One region of the Kitasatospora paranensis genome, then DNA from elsewhere that is predicted to be linked to it. Evidence: riboswitches for the same ligand, from Rfam matches in the RefSeq annotation. Region 1 holds a riboswitch; each other region holds the start of a gene.

Region 1 (5,715 bases):
AAGGTCACGGCCGTGCGCACGGTGGCGTCCAGGCGCTCCCAGTCCATCGCACCCACCAGGTCGGCGGCGGTGGCGCCGGGCGCGACGTGGGCGCCGAGGTTCACCGAGCCGAGGTTGCAGACGGCCGTCTCGGAGTCGTCGGTGACCTCCAGGATCTCCGTGCACAGGTTGGAGGAGTGCACGGTGCGGCCGGGCAGCGCGGTCTGGTTGGCGGCCCGGTTGGAGGCGTCCTTGAAGGTCATCCAGCCGTTGCCGGTCTGCGCGAGGGTGCGCATCATCCGGGCGTACAGGGTCTGCGCCGGGATGGTGCGGACGGCCTTGCCGGCCAGCTCGGCCTTGAGGTACGCCTCGTCGAAGTCGGCGCCCCACAGGTCGACCAGCTCGGGCACGTCGGCGGGGGAGAACAGCGACCAGTCCTGGTTCGCGTTGACCCGGCGCATGAACTCGTCCGGGATCCAGTGCGCGAGGTTCAGGTTGTGGGTACGGCGGGCCTCCTCGCCGGTGTTGTCGCGCAGTTCGAGGAACTCCTCGATGTCCGCGTGCCAGGTCTCCAGGTAGACGCAGGCCGCGCCCTTGCGGCGGCCGCCCTGGTTGACCGCGGCGACCGAGGAGTCGAGGGTGCGCAGGAACGGCACGATGCCGTTGGACTTGCCGTTGGTGCCGCGGATGAGCGAACCGCGCGAGCGGATCCGGGAGTAGGACAGGCCGATGCCGCCGGCGTGCTTGGACAGCCGGGCGATCTGCGCGTACCGGTTGTAGATCGAGTCGAGGTTGTCCAGCGGCGAGTCCAGCAGGTAGCAGGAGGACATCTGCGGGTGCTTGGTGCCGGAGTTGAAGAGCGTCGGAGAGGACGTCAGGTACTCCAGACGGCTCATCAGCCGGTACAGCTCGGCGACCTCGGCCACCGACTGCTCGCTGTCGCCGACCGCCAGGCCGGCGGCGACGCGCAGCAGGAAGTGCTGCGGGGTCTCCACGACCTTGCGGGTGATCGGGTGGCGCAGCAGGTAGCGGGACTGGACGGTGCGCAGGCCGAAGTACTCGAACCGGTCGTCGCCCTGAGGGTCGAGCAGCGAGTCGAACAGGGCCGCGTGCCGGGCCACGAGGGCGGCGGTGGCATCGCCGATCAGGCCTTCGGCGTGGCCGACGGCGATCGAGGCGGCGAAGGAGACCGCCCCCTGCGAGACGGCCTCGTCCTGGATCTCCAGGGCGAGCAGCCGGGCCGCGAGCTTCGAGTACTGGGGGTCCTCGGCGATCATCGACGCGGCGGCCTCCACGGCCAGCCCGCGCAGCTCGGCGAAGTCCGAGCCGGCGTGGCGTCCGCGCAGCGCGGCGGCGGCGACGTGACCGGGGTCCACCTGGGGGAGGTCGGTGCTGCGGTCGGTGAGCAGCCGGAGCAACGCCGCACCGGGGTCGTTCCGGGCGGAGTCGGCGAGACCCTGGGAGGGCAGGGTGACTGAGGCAGCGACGGTCAAGGCGCACTCTCTCCTGTGGCGGCAGCGGTCGGGGCACCTCCCGGCTGGGGAGGCCGCCCGGGCCGGCGCGGCAGGGGAGGACGGCACGCCCGATCGTGATCGGGGCGCGCACCGCCCACCCGGCCCACCCGCGAGGCCCGGACGTACAGCTGTGCTTCATGGCCTCTGCGGGGAAGCCCTGTGGCACACGGTCGGCAGGTCCTCGGACTGTGCGGGCCCCGGCGTAGGGGAGCCTGCTCACCGTTGCGGGGCAGTCCCGGACTTCCACCGGATTCCCCTGCGTCGACAGCGAGAGTGAGCATACATGTTGTGGTGTCTCGTTGATGTACCCCCATATCTTGTGCACGGAGCGTGTCGCGTCCGTGTCGCGTCCGTGGCGCGGGCTGCCCGGAGGACCACGTTCCGCGCATCCGTCCCGCCCCCGACCTGCCCGTCCTGCTCACGGAATGGTCACCACCCGGGACCCTCGTGGGCGCCATGGCCTACGATCTCAGCTCATGAGCGACGGAACGGGAGCACCGCCCGGCTGGAATGGTCAGCCCGCATCCCAGGGGGGCCGTCCGGTACCCCCGAGGGTCAGGCGACGCAGGGTGGTCAGCCCTTCCCGCCGCAGGCCGGATTCGGCCCGCCGACGTTCCCTTCGCAGGCGACCCCGCCCCCGTGGCAGACGCAGCCGTCCGCCGGTTCCGCGATGCCGGACTGGGAGGCGCTCGCCGAGCGGCACGAGGCCAGGTCCCGCAAGCGCAAGCTGATGTGGACCGGCGGCATCGTGCTCGCGGCGGTCGTGCTCGGCGGTGCCGTCGGCACGGTCGTGGTCGGCGGCATGCACCACGGCCCGACCCCCGGCCCGACGGCCAGCGGCAGCAGTGCGGCCTCCCCCGCCCGTCCGGGTCCGGCGCCTCCGCGGCGGCCAACTCGCCCACCGTGGCCGGGCAGCCGGAGCTGCTCGCCGACCGCTCCGGGCAGTCGAACATAGCCATGGGGCCGGACGCGCAGCTGAGCGAGGTCCAGGGCGGCTGGGCGCTGCGGCTGCGCAGCAACGGCAACTCCTTCGCGCAGTCCGCCAACCAGGTCGTGGACGTCACCAAGAGCTTCTCCATCTCCGCCTGGGTCTACAACGAGGCTCCCGGCGGCTCCCGTTCGGCGATCAGTGAGGGCGACGGGGTCTCGTACTCCTTCGACCTGGCGCGGGACGACGCGAACGGCAAGCAGGCCTGGGTGTTCCGGGTCCAGACCAAGGACGGCGGCGCGGACGGCACGGTCGTCACCGCCACCGCCCCCACCACCCTGGCGACGGTCGGTCAGTGGGCGCTGCTCACCGGCGTGTACGACGCCGACCAGAAGGCCGTCACGCTCTACGTCAACGGGGCGTCGGCCGCCACCGAGAAGGTCGGCGGCGGCATCTGGGCCGGTCCGGGCCCGCTGCAGCTCGGCCGCAGCCGGCACCACGGCATCTGGGGCGGCAGCTGGGCCGGCGTCATCGGCCGCATCCTGGTCTGGGACAAGGCGCTGAATCCCACGCAGGTCGCCAGCCTCAAGGGCGGCGGCACCGGTCTGAGTGCCAAGCCCAGCGGCTCCTGGCTGGTCGGCGGCTGACGGTCCGTCCACTCCGCCGCCGGCCCCGCGAAGCCGGCGGTGTGGCCCCGCACACATCTGGCGTTGTGTCACAGCCATGCCCAGTATGAAAAGATGACGCCCGTTGGAACGGGGAAGCGACCGTCGGCTATCGTCGGGTCGCATCGGGTTGCGGTGTCGGCCGAACATGGTCGGCCGCGGCCCCGGGGGATCGGGTGTTCGACGCGTGAGGGGTCGACGGGCCATGGCCTGTGACCAACCCGGGCCGTCCGTACCGCACTGAACGTGCCGTCCCGATGCCCGCCCCCGGTCCTGCCGTTCGCCGCACGGGGGTGTGCGGCCACACGCAGCAGCTTTCAGGGGGAAGAGAGCGTGAACACTCTGTCCATCGTCATTCCCGCACTCAACGAGGCGTCAAACCTCCCGGCGGTGATGGGCACGGTGCCGGTGGCGGAGCTTGCCGCAGCCGGCTGGCGGACGGAGGTCGTGGTGGTCGACAACGCCTCCACCGACGACACCGCCGCGGTCGCCCACGCACTGGGTGCCCGGGTCGTCCACCAGCCCGAGCGCGGCTACGGGAACGCCTACCTGGCGGGCTTCGACGTCGCCACCGGCGACGTCATAGCCACCGGCGACGCGGACTGCACCTACCCGTTCGACGCCCTCCCGGACCTGTTGCGCACTCTGGTCGACCAGGACGTCGAGTTCATGACGACGGATCGGCTGCACCGCACCAACCGGCGCGCCATGAAGGCCTCGCACTTCGTGGCCAACCACGCCCTCAGCGCGCTGAGCCGTACGCTCTTCCGCAACGGCCTGCGGGACTCCCAGTCCGGCATGTGGATCTTCCGGCGCTACATCTGGGACGGCCTGGACGTCCGGTCGGCCGGCATGGCGTTCTCCCAGGAGATCAAGAACGCCGCGACCACGGCCGGGTACCGGTTCATGGAGGTCCCCATCGAGTACCGGACCCGCGGCGGCGAGGTGAAGCTGAACGCCCTGCCCGACGGCATGGCCAACCTCCGGCAGCTGTTCAACCACCGCTTCCGCCGCCAGGGCGGCCGCGGCGAGGCAGGCATCCCCGCCCAGAAGCAGCGCAGCGAGCGGTACGAGGCGGTATGAGCACCCGCTCCGACAGCCCCCGCGGGAGGCCGACGAGGAGACCGGTCCCGAGCCGCCCGGGCGGCCCGACCCCGGCCGCCGCCGGCGGCGCCCCGGGCCCCGCGCCGGCGGCTGTTCGCCCCGGTCCTGGCCGGCTGTCTCGCGGCAGCGCTGGCCTGGACGCTCTGGACGGTGCCCGCCACCCACGAGATCCTGCTGGACTCCTTCACCGAGCGCCCGCAGACCTACGCCGAGCTGTTCTTCACCGGCCCGCCCGGATTCGAGGGCTCCACCGTGGTCGTCCCGGTCGCGGTGACCGACCACGGCGAGGGCGCCAAGGGCTACCAGGTCAGGGTCAGCCTCGAATCCCCCTCCGGCCAGATCCTCGCCGCCTCGACCACCGACCTGAAGGCCCGCTACGGCGCCCCGGTGAAGATGGTCGCCCGCCTGCAGACCAACGCCGACGTGGCCCTGGTCAGGGTGGCCCTGGTCGGCCGCCCGCAGAGCCTGTACTTCCGCTTCGGGAAGTCGCAGACCCCCCATGCCTGAGGCCGCCGCATGAACTCCCGACGAGACGTCCCCGCCCTGGAAGCCTGATGCGCACGATCCTGCAGGTCACGCCCTACTACCCGCCCCACCTCGGCGGCCTCGAACGCGTCGTGGAGAACCTCTCCGTCGAGCTGGCCCGGCGCCACCGCGTCCGCGTCGTCACCACCGTCCTCGGCGCCGGCGGCGCCCCGCGGCGCACCGAGGGGCCGCTCGCCGTGCGCCGGCACCGGGCCGTCGAGGTCGCGCACACCGCCCTGGCCCCCGGACTGCCGCTCTCCCTGCTGCGCGCGCCGCGCGACGCCGTGCTGCACCTGCACTGCGCACACGCCCTGATGCCGGAACTCGTCGCCCTGGCCGCGCGGCTGCGCCGGCGCCGGTTCGTCCTCCACTTCCACCTCGACGTGGACGCCTCCGGCCCGGTGGGCCGGCTGCTGCCCCTCTACAAGAAGCACGTCCTGGCCCGGGTGATGCGGGCCGCCGCCGCCGTGATCGTGCTGACCGAGGAGCAGGGCGCCTTCGTCCGCGACGCCTACCGGGTGCCCGCCGGCCGCGTCCACGTGGTGCCCAACGGCGTCTCCGGCCGCTACTTCATGCCGGAACGCAGCCCCGGGCAGGGCCCGCTGCGGCTGCTCTACGTCGGCCGGCTCAGCGCCCAGAAGAACGTCGCACGGCTCCTGGACGCGATGAGCCTGGTCCGGCGGCCCGTCCGGCTGCGGATCGTCGGCGACGGCGAACTCCGGCCCCGGCTGGAGGAACAGGCCCGCCGCCTCGGGCTCGACGGCGTCGAGTTCACCGGCGGCCTGCTCGGCGACGACCTGGTCGACGCGTACGCCGGCGCCGACGCCTTCGTCCTGCCCTCGGACCGGGAGGGCATGCCGCTGGTCCTGCTGGAGGCGATGGCCGCCGCCCTGCCGGTGCTGGCCACCGACGTGCCGGGCAACCGCGAACTCGTCGGCGCCACCGGGCTGCTGGCCGCGCCCGAGCCCGCCGCGCTGGCCGCCGGGATCGACCGGCTCGC
Region 2 (5,715 bases), 790 kb from region 1:
TCGCCGCGGAACTTGTTCACGAACCAGCCCGCCACCAGCGCCTGGTCCTGGGCGGAGAGCAGGGCCAGCGTCCCGTACATCGCCGCGAACACGCCGCCGCGGTCGATGTCGCCGACCACCACCACCGGCAGGTTCGCGGCCGTGGCCAGCCCCATGTTGGCGATGTCGCGGTCCCGCAGGTTGATCTCGGCGGGCGAACCGGCTCCCTCGCAGACCACCACCTCGTACCGGCTGCGCAGGTCGGCCAGGCACTCCAGGGCCCGCTCCAGCAGGACGGGCTTGCGCTCGCGGTAGTCCAGCGCGCCGACCTCGGCGACCGGGTGGCCGAGCAGCACCACCTGGCTGCGGCCGTCCGCGCCGGGCTTGAGCAGCACGGGGTTCATCGCCGCCTCCGGCTCGACCCGGGCGGCCTGCGCCTGCATCGCCTGGGCGCGGCCGATCTCGGCGCCGTCCGCCGTCACGAAGGAGTTCAGCGACATGTTCTGCGCCTTGAAGGGGCGACCCGCACCCCCTGCCGGGCCAGCCAGCGGCAGATGCCGGCCGTCACCACGCTCTTCCCGGCGTCCGAGGTCGTCCCCGCCACCAGCAGCGCGTTGCTCACGATCCGTTCCCCTTCCCACGGGTGCGTCCGCGGCGGACGGCACCACCCAGCGCCCGGGCTCCGACCGTCGCCGCCAGGGCGAGGATCCCCACCCGGCGCGACAGCCGGCAGGCCCGTTCGATGTCCGCGACGCCGACCGGCCGCAGCTCCGCCCCCAGCACCGGCCGGTGCTCCACCCGGGTGCCGTAGGCCAGGGTGCCGCCCAGCCGGACGCCGAGCGCGCCCGCGAACGCCGACTCGGCCTGACCCGCGTTCGGGCTCGGATGTGACGAGCCGTCGCGCCGCCAGACCCGCAGCGCCGTCCGCGGGTGCTCGGCGGCCGCGACCGTCAGCAGTGCCGTCAGCCGCGCGCCGGGCCAGCCCGCGACGTCGTCCAGCCGGGCCGCGGCCCAGCCGAACCGCAGGTGGCGGGGCGAGCGGTGACCGACCATCGCGTCCAGGGTGTTGACGGCACGGAAGGCCAGCAGCCCCGGCGCGCCGGCGACCGCCCCCCACACCAGCGCGTTGACGACGGCGTCGGCGGTGTTCTCCGCCACCGACTCGACCACCGCGCGGGCCACCTGCTGCTCGTCCAGCCCGCTCGGGTCGCGGCCGCACAGGTGCGGCAGCCGCCGGCGGGCGGCGGCCAGGTCGCCGGCCGCCAGGGCCCGGCCGACGGTGCGCGCCTCCCGGCTCAGCGAGGTGCCGCCCAGCACCGTCCAGGCCGCCGCCGCGGTGAACGCGGTGCGCGCCCCGGGGCGGCGCCCCAGCGCCCGCTCGACGGCCACCGCGCCTGCCGCCACGGCGCCCACGCTCAGCGCGGTGAACGCGGCCCCGGCGCCCCGGTGGTCGCGCCACAGCGCGCGCTCCAGCCGGCCGGCGGCGGTGCCGAACAGCGCCACCGGGTGGCCCCGACGGGGTCGGCCAGCGCGGCGTCGGCGAGATACCCGGCGACGGCGCCCAGCAGATAGGGGGAGGCGGGCCTCAGCCGTGGCACGGCGAGGCGTCCAGGGCGTGGTGGAACGGCGACCGCTGGGCAGCCTGCATGGCGTGCGTGTCCTCACTCAGGGTCCGCGCCCTGGATCGACGAACCGGCGGCGAGAGTCTCCTGGCTTCCGGGTCGAACGCACCCTCGGGCCTTCCGGCGACCCTGTGGCGGACCGCCGTGACCATGTGGTCGAGCGTGCTCCCCGGTGACAGTGGCGGGACCGCGCCGGACTCGCACCGGCTTCCTCTGCATGCCTCCGTATGGCGCAAGGATCCCATCACGCGCCGCGACCGGGCGTCAACAGAGCCTGCGGAGGGGTTGGTCACACACCGTCGCAGGTCCGGGGCGCCCTGACGCCGTCGCTCCCTCCGACGATCCTCCAGGATCGGCCGCCGCCGCTCGTAGGATCCTCCACCCGCCGTCCCGGGCCGCCGGCGACCGCTTCGTGTGTTCGGCGGGTGATGGCCCCGCGGGCCCGCCCGTACGTTCAGTCGCATGCGACGAAGACCGCCCCTCCCGCCGCCGGTGCCCTTCTCCCCGCAGGCCGCGCGGGCGCACCGGGCCGGGCTCGGCCTGACGCCCGGCCAGGTCGCCGAGGGGATGGCCGCGCACGGCGTCCGGCTGCTGCCCACCCACGTCCTCGCCTGGGAGAGCGGTGGGCTGCGCCCCTCCGAGGAGGAGTTCATCGCCCTCGCCCGCGCCCTGTGGTGCCCGCCCGCCCAGCTGATGGGCACCCCGCCGGCCACCCTGCGGGACCACCGGCTCGCCCGGGAGCTGACCGCCGACCAGGCCGCCCGCCGGATCGGCGTCTCCCTGCCGACCTACGCCCGGGCCGAGGCCACCGGCCACTGGGACGCCGACGAGGAGCAGAGCCACGCCCTGGCCCACGCCCTCGGCATCCCGCTGCGCACGCTCGTCCGGGTCACCGGCCGCCAGGAACAGCTGGAGCGGTGCCTGCGGCAGGTCGTCGACGGCCGCTGGCAGGCCCAGGCGGCCGCGGTGGCCCGGATGGTGCCGGCCCCGCCGGAGGTGCTCTCGGCGGCCCTGGCGGACCTTCAGAACGGGTACCGCGTCCCCTCGCACTGGGGCGCCTCGGCCCCGGCCGCCGACGGGCCGCCGGCCACCCCGCTGCCCGTCCGCTTCTGGGAACTGCTCGGCCGGCACCGCTTCGACATCCCGGTCTGACGGCCACGGACGGCCCCGCTCCGGTGGCCCGGGGCCGTCCGGGGGCGTGCACTGGAGACGCCATGCCGTCGCAGTCCAGCAGACCGGGGAGCGCCATGCGTTGGGGAACCGCCGCCGTCGTCGCCGCCACCGCCACTGCGGCCGGAGCCGGCGCCGCGGTGCTGCTGCTCGGCCGGCGGGCCTCCGAGCGCGCCGTCCGGCCGGGCTTCGCGGGCGCGCCCGCGCCGTCCGCCGCGGGCCTGCGCGTCCAGGCCCTCGCCCCCGACCGGGTCACCGTCACCCGCAGCGTCGAGACCGCCCGCCCGGGCCGCTACGCCCTGGAGTGGAAGGACGGCGGCCACGCCGTGGTCGGCGACGTGCTCGGCACGGGCCCGCAGGGCGTGACCCGCCGCCTGCTCGGCACCGACAGCGGCACGCTGCGCACCGGGCAGGAGGTCCGGCTCACCGCGCGGGTGTACACCGGGGACCCGGCCACCTCCGTCGGCCTCACCTACTCCGAGGGCGTGGTGGACGGCGAGCTCGGCCCGCTGCCGGCCTGGCACGTGGCCGGGATCCGCGGGCTCTGGGTGATCCTGGTGCACGGCCCGGGCACCGACCGCCGGCAGGCCCTGCCGGTGCTGCCGCTGCTGCACTCGCTGCGGCTGCCCAGCCTGGTGGTGAGCTACCGCGGCGACCCCGGCGCACCGGCCTCCCCGGACGGCCTCGGGCACTTCGGCGAGACCGAGTGGCGGGACGTCGACGCGGCCGTCCGCTTCGCCCGCGACCAGGGCGCCGGACGGATCGTCCTGTACGGGTGGTCGCTGGGCGCCACGATGGCGCTGCACACGGCGGCCCGGTCGCCGTGGCGGGAGTCGATCGCCGGGCTGGTGCTGGACTCCCCGGTGCTGGACTGGTCGGCCACCGTCCGCCGGGAGGCCACCCGGGCCGGCCAGCCGGGGCCACTGGCCGAGCTCGGTGCGCTGGCGGCCGAGGGGCGCTCCAAGGTCGACCTGGCGGGCTTCGCCCGGCTCGCGGACGGCACCGACCTGCACGTGCCCGCCCTGCTGCTGCACAGCCCGACGGACGAGGTGTCGCCCTGGGAGAGCGCCGCGCGGCTGGCCCGCCGCCGCGAGCAGCTGGTCAGCCTGCAGGCCGTGCCGGGCGCCGCGCACGCCGCGCTCTGGAACGCCGACCCGGACGGCTACACCGAGGCCCTGCGCCGCTGGCTGACCCCGCTGCTGTGACCCCTGCTCCGACCCGCCCGCGCCCGCTGCCCGGTGCGGGGCGCCCGCCGCCTGCTGCTGCGGACCGGCCGGGCGGTCGGCACCCTGCGTGATCGTGTGCATGCCATTCGTGTCGGCGCGGCAGCCCGGTTTGGTCGCTGTTGCCCCGTCTCGCACCCGTCCCGGGGCCGCGCCGCCGAATGTCCGCCGAACTCGATGTGACAGAAGGCCCCTGCGCGGGGAAGACTGCACGGCGTGACGTCTCGGAACCCGCGCGACCGTGATGCCCCGCTCCAGCCCGCGATCCGCAACGGAGCGACGGTGACCCGCCTGCCCGGCGCGGCCGGCCGGGCCGACGCCGTACCCCCGGGCGGCCCCGCCCGCCGCCGCACTCCCGCGCCCAAGCCGGGCCGCGGCCGGGTGCCGATGCCCGAGGGCTTCCCGGCGCCGGCCGAGCTGGCCCCGCTGGCCCGGCGGATGCTCGCCGACGCCGTCCGGATCGCCCGGTGGGCCGGCGAGCTCGGCGAGGTCGACAAGCGCGGCGAGCTGCTGCCGGACGACGCCAGGGCCGCCGGACGCGCCCTCGCGATGACCGTCGGCGCCGCCGCCAAGGCCTGGGGCCAGGCCCTGCTGGTCGGCCTGGTGGAACTGCGCGACGGCGGCGCCGGACCGGGCTGGCGCCTGAACGCCTGGGAGCGCGACGACGAGGCGGTGATCCGCGGCTGGTCCGCGCTGTTCGACGCCTGGACGCTGCTCGCCCCCGTCCCGCCCACCGCGATGCGCGGCGTCTTCGCGCTGCTCGCCGGCCAGGCGGTCGACCAGGCCCCGCAACTCCTCTCCTTCCTGCACCTGGTCGACGGGCCGGTGCCCGACGGCGAGCTGCTGGAGCTGCTCCGCCGCGGCCTCGACGAGCGCCGGCACGGCGCGGTCACCGGCGGCCCCACGCTCTCCCCGGTGCCGCACGCGGCGTCCGCCATGTCGGCCGTCCGCGGCACCTGCCTGACGCCGCAGGTCGACACCCCGACCGCCGCCGCCGACGCCGCCGCCGTCCTCGACTGGATGCTGGACGGCCTGGCCGCCGTCGGCGCCCTGGAGCGCCGCGACGAGGCCGCCGAGCTGTCGCCGCTCGGCCACTGGGCCGTGCGGGCCAAGCTGGAGGAGATCTGCACGGTCGCCCAGACCGCGGCCGGGCACATCGAGCAGAGCGCGCTGGAGCTGCTCAGCGCCTGCGCCGACTACACGCCCGGTCCGGCCCGCGCCGAGTACCGGGCCTGGGTGGCGGCCCGGCCGGTCGACCGTGCCGTCGCCGAGCTGCTGGACGCCGCCCGCGGTGACGACGCGCTGGTGCGCGGCCTGGCCTTCGAGGCGCTCCGGGTCGCCGGCGGCACCGCCGAGCAGGCCGTCCGTGCCGCGGTCGAGGAGCAGGTGCTGCGGCCCTACGCGCTGCTCTGGCTCGCCGAGCAGTCCGACGAGGGCGCCGTGTCCCCGGCCGACGTGCTGGGCGCGCAGGACGCCGCCTGGCTGTGGGTGGACACCGCTGCCGCGGTGCTCGACCACGGGGACACCGCGCTGCTCGTGCCGCACGTCGAGGGCGCCTCGGCGGGCGAGCCCGTCCGGCTCTTCCACCGTGCCCGGCAGTCCGGGCACCCGCGGGCGGCCTCGGTGCTCACCGCGGTCTCCGGCGTGCACCCGGATCCGGCGGTCGCCCGCGCGGCCCGCCGCTCCGCGTTCAGCGTGCACGACGGCGGCGCCGGCCAGTA
Region 3 (5,715 bases), 1.7 Mb from region 1:
GTACCCGCGCTCGTTGCGCAGCCGCTTGAGGTTGCGGGCGAGGGCCTGGGTGATGAGGTCGAGATCAGGCACGTCAGTCCAAAATATTGAGTCGGAAAGTTCACTTCACTGTTCTAAGCTGCGACCGAACGATGAGTCCATCCGACAGTACTTCGGAGTCCACTGTGGTGTCCCAGCTCCTCGCACTCTCCGCCAGCCTGCTGTGGGGGATGGCCGACTTCGGGGGCGGCTCGCTCACCCGGCGGCTGCCCGCACAGACCGTCGTGGTGGTCTCCCAGGGCTCGGCGGCCGCCGTCCTGCTGGCGGCCGTACTCGCCACCGGCGCGGTGCGGGACGCCTCGCCTGCGCTCTGGTACGCCGTGGCAGCGGGAATCATCGGCCCCTTCGCGATCCTCGCCTTCTACCGGGCGCTGGCACTGGGACCGATGGGCGTGGTCTCACCGCTGGCCACGGTCGGGGTCGCCGTCCCGGTCGGGGTCGGCCTGGCGGTCGGCGAGCGCCCCGGGCTCGGACAGGTCGCGGGTATCGCCGTCGCGGTGCTCGGTGTGGCCCTGGCCGGCGGGCCGCAGAGCGGCGGGGCCGCGATCGGGGTCCGGGTACTGGCCCTGACCCTCGCGGCGGCTCTCGGCTTCGGTGCGGTCATGGCGCTCATCGCCCATGCCTCGACCGATGGCGGCCTGTTGCTGGTTCTCTGCGTCCAGAGGCTCTGCAACGTCGCCGTCGGCATGGGCATCCTGCTCGCCGGCCGCGGCTGCCGCACCGAACCGGGAGCCATCCGCCCCAGCCTGCCCGCGCTGACCGCCGTCGGACTCGCGGACGTCGGCGCCAACGCCACCTTCGCCCTTGCCTCGCACGGCGGCGCGCCCGCCGTGGCCGCCGTGCTCGCCTCGTTGTACCCCGTGGTGACCGCACTGATGGCTCGCGGTCTGCTCAAGGAACGCCTGCGCCGCGTCCAGGTCGCGGGCGCCGGACTGGCCGTCCTCGGAACCGTGCTGCTGGCGGCGGCGTAGCGCGGGCACGGGTGCGGGCACGTGCCTATGCCCGCCCGTGCACGCGCGCACCCATGCCCGTGACCATGGCTGTGCACCGCAGGACGGCGCCGCCGGGATGCGGGGCCCTGCGGGGTGCGGGGCGGCGTGGGGCAACGGGCCGGTGCGGGGGTGCGGGCCCAGCAGCGTGACGGGGCGCAGCGGTGTGACGGGCGCAGCGGGTCATGGGGCACCGGAGGTGAGGTTCATCCGTCCGACCTCGACGCCCAGCGCTGCTCGACCCGGGCGATCCGCCAGTAGCCGATCGCCGCCGCCCAGACGACCACGAAGAGGCCGACAATCACGAACCCGACGTTGTCCAGGCTCAATCCGGCCACCCAACCGCTCACCGGATCGGTCAGACCCAGCTTGTCGTGGAACACCGCCACCAGTTCGATGGTGCCGATGACAAAGGCCACCGCGATCGACAGCCCGGTGATGGTCAGGTTGTAGAAGACCTTCCGCACCGGGTTGGAGAACGCCCACTGGTAGGCGAAGTTCATGAACGTGCCGTCCAGCGTGTCGAACAGGCTCATGCCGGCCGCGAACAGCAACGGCAGGCAGACGATGCCGTACCACGGGAGGCCGGCCGCCGCGCCCGAACCCGCCATCACCATCAGGGTGACCTCGGTCGCCGTATCGAACCCCAGCCCCAGCACCATCCCGACCGGGAACATCTGGCCGGGCCTGGAGATCGACCGGGTGGCCCGCCCGAGGATGCGGTTCATCAGGCCGCGCGAGTTGAGCTGAGCCTCCAACTCCGTTTCGTCGAAACGGCCCTGCCGCATCGCACGGAACACCCGCAGGATGCCGGTCAGCGCCACCAGATTGAGCGCGGCGATGAGGTAGAGGAAGGCGCCGGAGGCGGTGGTCCCGATCGCACCGAGCACCTGGTGGATCGTGGAGTCCTCGTCCATCAGCACACCCGCGAGCCTGGCGCCGCCCGCCACCAGGGCCGCCATCAGCACCACCATCGAGGAATGCCCGAGCGCGAACCAGAAGCCCACCGAGACCGGCCGCCGGCCGTCCGCCATCAGTTTGCGGGTGGTGTTGTCGATCACCGCGATGTGGTCGGCGTCAAAGGCATGCCGCATACCGAGCGTGTAGGCGGTGATGCCGAGGCCGGCCCCGAACACCTGGTTCCCCACGGTGTAGTGGTGTGGCGCCACCAGCAGGAACAGCGTTCCGAACGCCACCACATGAAGGGCAAGAATCACCGCCATCAGTCCGGCGGTACGCAGAGTGTCCTCGCGACCCCACCGATAGGCGGCCGCGGGCGCAACGGCGGACACCGGTGCGCCTGCGGCCCCGGCAGGCGGCGGGGTCGAACCAGTCACGGGCAGGGTCATCTGCGGATCACGCTTCAGCACCTCGTGGAATGACGTCGTGAGATGCCGCGGCCGGTCTCCTGGCTGACGGGTTCCCCTCCCGGCCGTCCGGCCCGGAACGAACTCCGTAACCGGCCTTCCCGGACGGCTGCGCGTCCAGTGGCACCGATGGCTACGGATGACCCCGATCACAGTGGCGAGGGCCGCTCCGGATTCGGGACCACGAGGTCCACCACCGGTCTTCCCGAGCACCACGGCCCGCCCACCGTAGGCCTGACGCCATGACAGCTGCAAGCCTGCAGACCTGCGCAGGTGTTGAAGATCACGGCCCGAGCACCTGCGAGAATCGCCCGCATGCACCTCGTCCCCGCCGACCGCGCCGGCCACCGCACCATCGACGGCCATCGGGTCTGCGAAGCGATCGCCGCCATCGGCGACGCCGCGCATGTACGTGTGTGGGCCGAGCGGTTCGCCCTTCTCGCCGACCCCGGGCGGCTCTCGCTGCTGCTCGCGCTCCACGAAACCGGCCCACTCGCGGTGAGCGACCTTGCGGTGGCAACCGGAATACGCGACCCCGCCGTTTCCCAGGCCCTGCGGCTGCTCCGCGCCGCAGGAGTCGTCACCGGCGAGCGGGACGGCCGGGTGGTCCGCTACCGGCTGACCGACCCGGCCATCGCCGAACTCCTCGCGCACGGGGTCCTCGGGCGGCAGGACTGACGGGGTGTCGGGGGATGCTGGCCCCTACTCCCGCCCCTCCCGATCACCACCATTTCATGGCGCGCCAGCCCGCACTGGATGTTGCCCGACGCGGATGTTCCTCGGCCCGTTGAAGTGTCAGCTTCAGCCAAGTTTTCTTGTCATGTCACCTTGAAGTCGCTCCCGTGCACCATGCTGCCGGACGGCGGCCCACCCGGACCGCCGTCCAGGCATCCGCCCGAGGAGACACCGTGACGCTCCGCCGTACGTTCGCTGTGGGACTGCTGGCCACGGCCGCCGCCCTGAACCCGGGTCAGCCCTCCGGTGCAACCGGCACCGGCGACCTGCCCTTCGGCTCCGCCACCACCGTCGGCATCCACAACACCTACGACCCGGCCGCCTTCCCGTTCCTCGCCCAGAGCCTGGACACCGGCACGGGCATGATCGAGCTCGATGTCTGGACCGACACCATCACCACCGAGTGGAAGGTGAGCCACTCCAACCCCCTCGGCAACTCCAACAACTGCACCGCTGCAACAAGCGCCTCCCAGCTGTACAGCGGCGGCACCAACAAGAACCTGGAGAACTGCTTCGACGACATCCGGGTCTGGCTCGGCGCCCACCCCGGCGCTGGCCCGCTCGTCGTCAAGCTCGAACTCAAGGGCGGCTTCGCCGCCAACCGCGGTATGGGCCCCGCCCAGCTCGACAGCCTGATCGCAGCACATCTCGGCAACACCGTCTTCCGCCCTGCCGATCTCCTTGCCAAGCCCGGCGGTGGTTCGTACTCCACCCTCGACGAGGCGGCCAGGGCCGGTAACTGGCCCAGCCGCGCGGCCCTGGCCGGACGGGTACTGATCGATGTCATTCCCGGCACCGTCGAGGAGGGCAACCCCTTCGACACCCTGCACACCGACGTCGAGTACGGCGGCTACCTGCGCAACCTCGCCGCGGCCGGGAAGGTCGGGCAGGCGCAGGTCTTCCCGGCGGTGCACGGAGCCGCCTCCGGAGACCCGCGCACCGGCTACACCGACGCCGGGATCCGGCCCTGGTTCGTGGTCTTCGACGGCGACGCCTCGGCCTACGTCGGCGGCATAGACACCTCCTGGTACGACAGCCGCCACTATCTGCTGGTGATGACGGACGCCCAGAACGTCGCCCCCGCGATCAGCGCCACCGATCCCACCGCCAACGAGGCACGGGCCCGCGCCACCCAGCTTGCGGCGGCGCACGCCAGCATCGTCTCCAGCGACTGGCGCCACCTGCCCGAGGTGCAGGCCCTGGTACTGCCCCGCGGCTGACCCGCATTCTCCGGTGCCCAGCCGGCCGGCGAGCGGCCCCGGTGACCGGTCACCAGGAATTTTTGGCCGGTCACCGGCCTGGGGAAAATGCGCTCCCTGGCCAGGGTGCTGTCGGCTACGGTGCAGTCCGTGATGGAAGCCGATGATGTCCTCTCCGTTGTCGATCTGCTGCGGCGGGCGGGGACTGACTTCTGGGTCGGCGGCGGTTGGGGCATTGACACCCTCATTGGCCGACAGAGCCGGGATCACCGGGATCTCGACCTCATGCACCGCCTGGAGCAGGAGCCTGCCGTGTTGGCAGCCCTCGGCACCGCAGGTTTCGTGGAGACTTTGGACCAACGCCCGGTCCGCTTCGTTCTCACTGACTCGACCGGACGGGCAATCGACCTCCATCCCCTGGTGTTCGCAGAGGACGGTTCGGCCCTACAGTCCTCGTTCGATACCGCTTCCCCTTTCCACTACCCGTCCTCGTCCTTCGTCACCGGCAACCTCGGCGGCACGGTCGTGCCGTGTCTGTCGGCCGAACAGCAGGTCTACTTCCACCAGGGCTATGAACCGACGGATCGTGACCTTGCGGACATGGCCCAGATCCGGATGGCCTTCGGAATCGCCACGCACTTCTGATCCGGCTCGTCGTACCTGATGAATTCGACTGCGCCCTGCCGCACGCGGAGATGGGCGCATCACCGCTGAGGATGGCCCTGCTCCGCGGTAGCCTCGGACCACTCGTCAGCGATCGTCGTAGGGTGCCTCCTCTCCCCTGCAATATCGGATCGCCCGGAGCTCCACTCGCCGTGAGCAGCCACGATCCCGTCGCTCTCTGCCCGGCTCGCGGCAGCCGCACGGACCAGTGACTCGAAGCGGCGCAGCGATCGCCGACCGAGCCGCCGAGTGAGTGGCCGGATCACTGTGCCGAGCGGTCCTGCGGCCGGCACCCGAAACGCGCCCAGGAAGGCGAAGCGTGTGCCGTCCGGCTCCTCCGTAGCCGCCATGCCGCCGAGCAGGAAGCGGCTCTGCATCAGGCACCACCCGGGTCGCAACTCGATGTCGAATCTGGCCCGCAGACGTGTGTGGCCCACCACTATGGCCTCGTCGCCCTGCTGCGACAGCTGGACCGAATGAATGTCGGGCAGCCAGCGCGGCATCGCTCCGGCCAGGTCAGCGGCCACTGCCCAGACCTCCTCCAGCGGGGAGTCCAGGACAGTCTCGTGCACCGCCGCGCCGGGGACGGTGGCAGCCAGTACCCGGAGGGCGCGGACGTCGTCGAACTCGGCGACAGGCCAGCCGCCGGGCTGCAGAATGTCATCAGAATTCATGCCTGCCACGCCTTTCGGAATCCGAGCCGGGCCCGGGAGAGCCGGGATT

Evidence for each region. A riboswitch is a leader RNA that binds a small molecule or an ion and turns the genes downstream of it on or off. The one in region 1 is predicted to bind cobalamin.
Region 2: it holds a riboswitch for cobalamin, as region 1 does, so the genes downstream of both, ABEB13_RS28840 (cobalamin biosynthesis protein) here and ABEB13_RS25385 (ribonucleoside-diphosphate reductase subunit alpha) in region 1, are expected to answer to the same signal.
Region 3: it holds a riboswitch for cobalamin, as region 1 does, so the genes downstream of both, nicT (Nickel transporter NicT) here and ABEB13_RS25385 (ribonucleoside-diphosphate reductase subunit alpha) in region 1, are expected to answer to the same signal.

Annotation. Positions count from the first base shown of each region.
Region 1 covers NZ_BAABKV010000001.1:5,272,928-5,278,642, forward strand. Annotated here, with positions in the region: gene ABEB13_RS25385 (ribonucleoside-diphosphate reductase subunit alpha) at 1-1,448, opposite strand, end outside; cobalamin riboswitch at 1,649-1,780, opposite strand; gene ABEB13_RS25390 (hypothetical protein) at 2,164-2,448, shown strand; gene ABEB13_RS25395 (LamG domain-containing protein) at 2,397-3,068, shown strand; gene ABEB13_RS25400 (glycosyltransferase family 2 protein) at 3,420-4,169, shown strand; gene ABEB13_RS25405 (hypothetical protein) at 4,341-4,697, shown strand; gene ABEB13_RS25410 (glycosyltransferase family 4 protein) at 4,745-5,715, shown strand, end outside.
Region 2 covers NZ_BAABKV010000001.1:6,062,076-6,067,790, forward strand. Annotated here, with positions in the region: partial or broken gene ABEB13_RS28835 (cobyric acid synthase) at 1-601, opposite strand, end outside; partial or broken gene ABEB13_RS28840 (cobalamin biosynthesis protein) at 598-1,568, opposite strand; cobalamin riboswitch at 1,660-1,841, opposite strand; gene ABEB13_RS28845 (helix-turn-helix domain-containing protein) at 2,064-2,753, shown strand; gene ABEB13_RS28850 (alpha/beta hydrolase family protein) at 2,849-3,976, shown strand; gene ABEB13_RS28855 (hypothetical protein) at 4,382-5,715, shown strand, end outside.
Region 3 covers NZ_BAABKV010000001.1:6,998,010-7,003,724, reverse strand. Annotated here, with positions in the region: partial or broken gene ABEB13_RS33295 (XRE family transcriptional regulator) at 1-72, opposite strand, end outside; gene ABEB13_RS33290 (EamA family transporter) at 168-1,010, shown strand; gene nicT (Nickel transporter NicT) at 1,235-2,377, opposite strand; cobalamin riboswitch at 2,410-2,627, opposite strand; gene ABEB13_RS33280 (ArsR/SmtB family transcription factor) at 2,711-3,073, shown strand; gene ABEB13_RS33275 (phosphatidylinositol-specific phospholipase C domain-containing protein) at 3,304-4,350, shown strand; gene ABEB13_RS33270 (nucleotidyltransferase domain-containing protein) at 4,483-4,974, shown strand; gene ABEB13_RS33265 (SRPBCC family protein) at 5,034-5,666, opposite strand; gene ABEB13_RS33260 (RNA polymerase sigma factor) at 5,663-5,715, opposite strand, start outside.